Regions from separate parts of the Rhodococcus sp. B7740 genome, predicted to be linked through region 1. Evidence: predicted binding sites of a transcription regulator. Region 1 holds the regulator's gene; the other holds the start of a gene.
What was found. The regulator LexA, encoded in region 1, represses DNA repair genes until DNA is damaged. The targets are predictions, from matches to a motif close to CGAACANNTGTTCG.
Positions count from the first base shown of each region.

Region 2: a site for LexA is predicted at 1,784-1,797, ahead of NY08_RS25095 (HNH endonuclease signature motif containing protein). Genes of this name have one in related genera too.

Region 1 covers NZ_CP010797.1:1,351,786-1,356,206, reverse strand. The annotation lists gene NY08_RS06180 (uracil-xanthine permease family protein) at 1-685, shown strand, start outside; gene NY08_RS06175 (acyl-CoA dehydrogenase family protein) at 838-1,980, shown strand; gene lexA (transcriptional repressor LexA) at 2,058-2,741, opposite strand; gene NY08_RS06165 (hypothetical protein) at 3,126-3,536, shown strand; gene nrdR (transcriptional regulator NrdR) at 3,637-4,101, shown strand; gene hrpA (ATP-dependent RNA helicase HrpA) at 4,114-4,421, opposite strand, start outside.
Region 2 covers NZ_CP010797.1:2,066,242-2,070,662, forward strand. The annotation lists gene NY08_RS25095 (HNH endonuclease signature motif containing protein) at 1-1,754, opposite strand, end outside; gene NY08_RS25835 (hypothetical protein) at 1,862-2,293, opposite strand; gene NY08_RS09390 (acyl-CoA dehydrogenase family protein) at 2,441-3,706, opposite strand; gene NY08_RS09395 (helix-turn-helix domain-containing protein) at 3,858-4,421, opposite strand, start outside.

The DNA.
Region 1 (4,421 bases):
TTGGGTGTTCGCCGCCGTCACCGGGGGCATCGCGCAACCACGCCTCGACGCACTGAGCGCGGCGAGCTGGATCGGTCTGCCCGAGTTTCGCGGTCCGTCCTTCGAGCTGTCGGTGATCCTCGTGGCGCTGCCGGTGGTGATCGTCCTCGTCGCCGAGAACGTGGGACACGTCAAAGCCGTCGCCGCGATGACCGGCAAGAACCTCGACGACGTGGCCGGTGACGCATTGATCGCCGACGGGCTGGCGACCACACTCGCCGGAGCAGGCGGCGGTTCGGGAACCACCACCTACGCGGAGAACATCGGTGTCATGGCTGCCACCCGCGTGTACTCGACCGCGGCGTATTGGGTCGCATCGATCACGGCGATGGTGCTCGCGTTCTCGCCCAAGTTCGGTGCGCTGATCTTCACCGTCCCCGACGGAGTCATCGGCGGCGCAACTCTGGTGCTGTACGGCCTGATCGGGCTTCTCGGCGTACGCATCTGGACCGACGCGAAGGTCGACTTCACCGACCCGGTCAATCTCATCGTCGTTGCGGCGGCGCTGGTCGCCGGAATCGGTGACCTGACACTGTCCGTCGGATCGGTCGAACTCGGCGGTATCGCCTGGGGTTCGGTGGGCATCCTGCTGGGGTACCCGATCGTCTCGGCGCTCGCCAGGAGTGCAGGCACCCGAGGTCGTTAGCGGGGTCGGTCACGGATCGCGCGCGTTTTGGTCATCGACCACCCCGACGCCGCGGACGTAGTGTTTCCCTGTGACGTCAGTCGTACCGGCGATCGAGATTCGTAGAGATTTCGCGTGGTCGCTGCCGGTATGCACCGAACAAGGAGACATTCGTGGAACGCACACTTTTCGAGCCCGAGCACGAGCTGTTCCGGGAGTCGTACCGGAAATTTCTCGATCAGCACGTAGCGCCGAACCACGCGAAGTGGGAAGAGCAGAACATCGTCGATCGCGACGTCTGGGTCGAGGCCGGTAAGCAGGGCTTCCTCGGAACGGCAGCGCCCGAGGAATTCGGCGGCGGCGGAGTCAAGGACTTCCGCTACAACGCCATCGTCACCGAGGAAACCACCCGTGGCGGATACAGCGGTATCGGTTTCACCCTGCACAACGACGTCGTCGCGCCGTACCTGATCGATCTCGCGAACGACGAGCAGAAGGCGCGCTGGCTTCCCGGATTCTGCTCCGGCGAACTGATCACCGCGATCGCGATGACCGAGCCGGGAACCGGAAGCGACCTGCAGGGCATCAAGACCAAGGCGGTACGTGACGGCGACGACTGGGTGCTCAACGGCTCGAAGACGTTCATCACCAACGGAATCAACGCCGATCTGGTGATCGTCGTGGCCTGCACCGACCCCGAGAAGGGCGCACAGGGCTTCAGTCTGCTGGTCGTCGAACGTGACATGCCCGGATTCGAACGCGGCCGCAACCTCGACAAGATCGGCATGAAGGCCCAGGACACCGCCGAACTCAGCTTCACCGACGTTCGTGTGCCCGCCGCCAACCTGCTCGGCGACGAGGGCATGGGCTTCATCTACCTGATGCAGAACTTGCCGCAGGAGCGACTCTCGATCGCTGTCGTCGCCGCCGCGGCAATGGAATCGGCACTGGACATGACGATCCAGTACTGCCGCGACCGCAAGGCCTTCGGAAAGTCGATCGGCAAGTTCCAGAACACGCGCTTCGTGTTGGCGGAACTGGCCACCGAAACCACCGCCACCCGCATCATGGTGGACAAGTTCATCGAGCTGCTCAACGCAGACAAGTTGACTGTGCAAGAAGCCGCCATGGCGAAGTGGTGGACCACCGAGAATCAGGTCAAACTGATCGACCGGTGCCTGCAGCTGCACGGCGGCTACGGCTACATGAAGGAATACCCGATCGCCAAGGCGTACATGGATTCCCGTGTACAGACCATCTACGGCGGCACCACCGAGATCATGAAGGAGATCATCGGCCGCGGATTGAATCTGTGATCCGCTGATCCGAGACACGCGAAGGGCCGCAGCACTCCTGTGCTGCGGCCCTTCGCGTGTCACCTCGGTGACGATCCCTACAGCTTGCGCATCACGGTGACGACCTTGCCGAGGATCGCGGCGTTGTTGCCCGGGATCGGCTCGAACAGCGGGTTGTGCGGCAGCAGCCACACCTCGCCCTTGGACCGCTTGAACGTCTTGACGGTGGCCTCGCCGTCGATCATCGCAGCGACGATGTCGCCGTTGTCGGCCACGGACTGCTGACGAACCACCACCCAGTCACCGTCGCAGATGGCCGCATCGATCATCGATTCACCGACCACCTTGAGCAGGAACAGCGAACCCTGTCCGACCAGCTCGCGGGGGAGCGGGAAGACGTCCTCGACGGCTTCCTCGGCCAGAATCGGACCGCCTGCAGCGATCCGGCCCAGTACCGGCACGAACGTCGGGGTAGGCAGCCGATCCTGCTCCTCGGACGCCTGCGATCCGTCGACCGCGGCGGCTGCCTGATCGGCCTGCACCTCGTCGAGACCGCGGACGTCGACCGCGCGGGGCCGGTTGGCGTCGCGCCGGAGGAAACCCTTGCGTTCGAGCGTACGGAGCTGGTGAGCGACGGAGGAGGTCGATGTCAGGCCGACCGCGTCACCGATCTCTCGAATGCTCGGCGGGTAACCGCGCTCGGTCACCGAAGCTCGAATGACCTCGAGTACCTTCCGTTGCCGCTCGGTCAGACCCGCGCTGATGTCGGTGCCGACTTCCATGGCCTTGGATGTCGGTTCCGCGGCAGGCTTACCCGCTGCGGCCTTCGGTGCGGTGGCCCTGGCTCCGGTCGCCTTGGAACCGGTGGTCGTGGAAAGCGTGGTCGACCTCGTCGAGGTCTCGTCCTTCATGCTGTCGGCCTCCTGCTGGTGTCCTGGATCCGGTCTGCGTGGTAGGTCTGCGCGGACTGGAGTTGATGGTGTCGACTCGTGTGGCGTGTGGTTTCTGACACGAATCTAGCGTGTATCAGCTGTTGAATCAAACATCTGTTCGACTCGTGTCGCGTTTTCTGCAGACTTTGTCGGAGGCTCGTGATAGAACTTCGAACAAGCGTCCATCGAACGCCTGATCGAACAATCGATCCAACGAGCGAAGTCGAGGTTCCGATGACCATCATCACCGATCGCCCCACCGCCACCGGTGTCCGCGCCCGATCCACTGCCGTCGAGCGCCGCCGCCGGGCGCGTCCCGTTCTGCAGAGTCCCATCGGAACGCACGGTGTCACGGGAACCCGTACACAGAATTCACCGTGCCTCCCGGTCCTCGATCCGTCGTGGACCGACGTCACCGATCGCGAGCAGGCCGATCGCGAGTTCGACGCGACCTCGGCGCACTTCGCCGGCCAGCCGGTTCGGATGCGTTCGATCGTGCTGACGGTGTTGGCGGTCCTGGTGGTGGCGGGCGGGCTGATCGGCATCGCGAACCTGCGGGCCGTCGCCCCCGATGCCGGCGCGCAACCGGCGGGTGTGGTCGAGGTGCACGACGGAGCTGTCGTCGAGTACACGCCCGGCAGATGACCACCGGCACCGTCGGGTTCGAGGAGACTGAGTATCCTCGACAGACTGCCCCGATGTGCGTGCTCGTCGTCGGAGCATCGGCTACGACGGAGGATCCCTCATGCATTGCCCGTTCTGCAGGCATCCCGACTCACGCGTGGTCGACTCGCGTGAGATGGACGAGGGGCAAGCAATCCGGCGTCGTCGCTCCTGCCCGGAGTGCGGTCGCCGATTCACCACCGTCGAGGCCGCAGTGCTGGCCGTCGTGAAACGCAGTGGTGTCACCGAGCCGTTCAGCCGAGAGAAGGTCGTCAAGGGAGTCCGTCGCGCCTGCCAGGGCAGAGATGTCGACAACGACGCGCTGAACCTACTGGCACAACAGGTCGAGGACGCCATCCGTGCAGCGGGATCCGCGGAGATCCCCAGCAACGAAGTGGGCTTGGCCATCCTCGGTCCACTCCGCGACCTGGACGAAGTGGCCTACCTGCGCTTCGCTTCCGTCTACCGCTCGTTCAGCTCGGCAGAAGACTTCGAGAAGGAAATCCACGAACTGCGCAAGCACCGCGAGTCCGCAGACATCGACTGACAGGCCCGCCCATCAGCGACGCTGGTCCGAGATCGCCTTCTCGATGCGCTTCTCCGACACCGGGTACGCCGTGCGAATGCCCTGCGCGAACAGTCCGACGCGCAACTCCTCGATCATCCAGAATAGTTCCTGAACCCCGGAACTGTTCTTTCTGCTCTCCGGCAGCGAATCCAACAGTCGCCCGTACGAGGCGTACACCCGATCGAGCACGTCCATCGCAGCCGCGTCCCGGCCTGCACTGCTCGGCAGCGTCGTCAACCGCTTGGTCGCCGCGGCGAGGTAGCGCGGCAGGTCTGCGAGTCTGCGAGAGCCGAATTCGG
Region 2 (4,421 bases), 710 kb from region 1:
TGGGTACAGAACAGCGCTGCGGCGGAGGCCAGTGATTGCGTCCGCCGTTGCCCGTCTGCGCCTGCCCCGGTCTCGGTCTCGGTCTCGGTCTCGGAAGGAGCTGGATCGGCCGCTGAATGGGCAGAGGTGTCCCCCGCGGAATCCTCCGTCTGATGATTCTCCGTCTGATCGTGCTTCGAAGTCGGTGATGTCGCAGTCCCCGGTTCCGGCGGGATAACTGTTCCTGGCGTGGGGCTTGTTGTCGGTGGCGGTGCTGATGTCGGCGGGACCGTCCCGGTTCGCTCGGGTCGCTCCGGAGCAGAGCCTGTTTCGGTTCGGTCCGGTGCAGTGCCGGACTCCGGCGATGGTGCTGGATCGGAGTCATGGTCGGGATCTGCCCTTTGGTCGGAGGCAGATTCTGCAGTTGTCGCCGGCGGTGCTGATGCGGTGGCTGTCACGGTGGTCGGCGAGGGCGAGGGCGAGGGCGAGGGCGAGGGTGAGAGTGAGGGCGAGGTGGTCGTGTTCGTTACCGGCGTGCTGGTCGCAGATGGCGCGGGTGTGGGCGATGCAGCGGTGACGGATCCGTTCGCCGGTTCCACCTCCGGGGCAGTGGTCGCATCGGTGACGACGTCGACGGAAGCACCTGTGGTCAAGCAGGACTCGGTCTCGGGTTCTGACTCGGCGTCGATCTCGGGTTCCGGGTTGCTGTCGGTGCGGCTGCGAGTCTCGGTAGCGCTTGTTCCCGACGCGGTGTTTGTCCCTGAGTCGGCGTCCGTGTCCGTGTCCGTGTCCGCTGTCGCTCCCGACCCCGAGTCCTGTTCCTGCGTCTGCTTTTTCGGTGTTCGTTCCCATTCCCCGGTTTCCGGGTTCTGCACGGCCAGTCCGAGTTTCTCGGCGAGGGTGACTGCGTCGGTGAGCAGGATCTGCCACTGACTGCTGCGCGCCAACTCCCGAGCGAGGTCAGGATCGATGGAACCGTGCCCGGCCAGATACGCCGGGTTCGCAAGCAACCCGATCAGGGTGGCGATGTCGACGGTGACCATCGTCAACGGCACCCGCCTATCGGGCAACACCGCATCCGCTTTCGGGCAGTCCTCCCGTCGGCACAGGCACGCCAAGCGCGATTCACCGTGCATCCGGGCCATGAACGCATCACACAGGCGTTCCTTCTTCCCGCGCGGATCTTTCGGGCACAAGGTGTCGGCCATCTCCTCGAGCAACTGCCACGCAGCGGCAGCTTCCGGGGCAGTCAACTCCGCCCGGATCCGCGCCAGTTCCCCGGCCGGGGTGTAGGTGACGGTCCGGAACCTCTTCGCGAACTCGCGTAGTGCGGCAGCTTCCTCGGGGGCGACCCGCAGCAGGATGTCCCAGATCTCCTTCTCGAGCGGACCCGGCGACAACCGGTGGGCTGCCTCGACGACCTCGGCTTCGACGGAGCTGACGATGTCGTCGGAGAGGTTGTCGAGGATCCGGCACACCGTCCGCACCCGCGGAAGGTCGACCTCACCGCCCTCGAATGCTCTCCGTAACAGGGGCAATCGCGTGTGCAAGGCGACGCCGACCGAGATATACGATTCGGCGACCGTCGCCGAGCACCCCAACGCGACAGCCATTTCGGTACGCCCGTACCGGCTGTAATGCTTGTACTCGATGTCGAGGGTGATCCAGCTCCGATGAACCTCGTAACAGGCGGTGATCTTGCGGGCCGCCTGCCGATTCTCCGCACGCGCAGCAGCAGTCAACGCCTCCAGTGACACGATCGGTACAGCACCCATCTTTCACCCCCCCCGGTGAGCAACATTTCAGAACGTGCGTTCGAACTGAAAGAAGACTAACCCGGGCCACCGACAAGAAACGAAAGCGCAGACTCGGCAGCTCGTGCTCACCACCCCGACCAGCACAAATCAGCCGAGCTCGAACTCAGAATGTCGTGATCTGAGCCGCGGTCGTGCGGTGCCGACCACAGTGAGCAGTGCCGATACCCTGGCCTTGTGGAGCCCGACCATAGGAGATGTCTCGACGTCAGAAGGGCGTGCGGTTTCTCCAACACTGCGCCGTAACGGTCGTTGAATCGCCGCGCGATGACCCTGGAAACGTCGACGTGTGGAACATCCTTGCCGACGGGTACCACGTCTGCCGTGCAGAACAAGAAGTCAGCAGCCCGGTGTACCGGGTACGCGAGCCGAATGCGTACATGTCGTAGATCTCTCCGTCTCGAACCCGCGGCCATATCGTCCAGCGCAGCGTCGAAGACGTGCTGCCGCACGTGCCCGACTACCTCACGGTCCGTGACGACCCGACAATTGGTCAGCATCACCACACTTTCCGAATCACCCCGACCAAATGACCGGAAACTATTGGCCTCGTTGCTCTTACGCCAGTGAGTACGAGCCGGATCGGCGCGCGAGCCCGTTCGTGGTGTCAGGATCGATCGAATCCTGACACCACGAGCGCCATCGGCCTAGGCGTGCTCGGGTACCGACAGTCGATTCTCCGCTGCGGCGAGTGAGTCGAATCCGTCTGCCTTGAGCAGATTGTGGACGTTGCGCCGGCGAACGCCCATGTTTCCGCCGTCGTACACCGGGAAGCAGAGGACGTCTTCCATGATCGCAGCGATCGGGGTCAGGTTCGTGTACGCATCGACGCCGACGAGACGCATGGCGTCGTACACCACCTGCACGGCCGTCTCGGACGCGAATATCTTTGCTTCGTTGGCCAATTCACGGTCGCGTCCACCGGTGCGATCGAAGTGATCGGCAGCCTTCCATGCGAAGTAGCGGACCGCCTCGATCCGAGTCTTGATGTCCACCAACATGTATCCCGCGTTCTGGTACTCGATGACGGGTACCGGACCGGACCGGTGGTCGGTCTTGGCGAACTGCAGGGAGTAGTCGAATGCAGCCCTCATCCTGCCCACGCACGCGGCGGCGATGGACGAGCAGGTCCAGGAGAAGGCGGTGGCGACGATGTCCAACCCGTCGCCCGGCTTACCGATGAGGTTGCCGACCGGCACTCGCACGTCGCGGAATTCGACTCGCGGCGAGTTGGTGGCGCGGTGTCCGATGGTGTCGATCATGTCGGTGATCTCGACCCCCGGCGTCCCCTTCTCCACGACGATGACCGCGAGCGACTCCGACGGCGGGAGCGCAGGATCGGTGCGGCACACCACGCTGATCAGGTCGGCACCCTCACCGTCCCAGCCCGAAGCATTGGTGGTGTAGTGCTTGGCACCGTTGATGACCCACTCGTCGCCTTCGCGTCGCGCGAAGGTCCGAATTCCGACGGTCGGGTCCACCGAGTCGTAGTTGGCCCCACCGGTCACCTCGGTGTATGCGATCGCAGCCAGCCGAGGCTCGCCGTCGCAGAACTGCGGGAGCCAGCGGTTCTTCTGTTCCTCGGTGCCGAAATTGATGATCGGATTCAGTCCCAATCCGGTGCCGAGCAACGCTGTCGGAGTGTTGATGTCGACCCGAGCGAGTTCCTCGGCCGCAAGGGCGAACGTCAGATTGTCGAAGTACGCGCCGCCGTATTGATCGGGAACCAGTCCCTTGACGAATCCGAGCCCGGCCAGCTGCTTGTAGACCGGCTGCAATGCGTAGAAGCGATCCTCCGGCCGGGGCAAGGGCGAAATGGCGGCTGCTACTTCGCTCAGGATCTCGTCTGCCACTTGCCGCGCCTGCATGCGCACGGCCATCTGCTCGGGGCTGAGCTCGAAACTCAGGGTCATGTGGGACTCCTCGATGTCTGTCCTGGTGGGGTGAAGAACGGAATCGGGCGACGCTGCCCTGCACACCAGTTTCATCGGGTGAGTCGTCCTGGTCTTGTACTGGACTGCGCCGTGATCGGTACCGTTCTGCACACTCGGACAGAGCGTTTCGCTACCGCTGCACCAGCTGCGGCAGTTCCCTGGTCTTCATCGACGCTCGGTATTCGACCGGACTGCATCCGAAGTGCGATCGAAACGACTTGGCCAGGTGCGCCGAATCCGAGAATCCCCACGCCGCTGCGATCGTTCCGATCGACCGATCGTCGCGCGAATCGGCAAGCTCACGACGACACGCCTCGACTCGATGCTCACGTACCACGGCACCGAAAGTCGTTCCCGCCCTCTCGAACAGTGCATGGAGAGTGCGAACCGATACCCCTACGTGGCGGGCTGCCTCGGTGGCGGGAACTCGGCCGAAGGGAAGCCGGGAGTCGATGAACCGAACCGCGGACACCCGGAGTGCTTCGTCGGTCTGCAACGAGCACGCGGTGTCTCGCTCGGCCGTTGCTCCCAGCACCGCGCGGAGCAGATCGACATGGGCGGCACCGATCATCTGCCGCTCGGTGGGGTGCAGTGAGGAATCGCTCCGCCAGGTCTCGACCATCAGTGAGCCGAGCAAGCGAGCCGAGCCCGACGAGCTCGAAAAGCGCCGAGCAGTGGTCCCCGCCGACGGTGC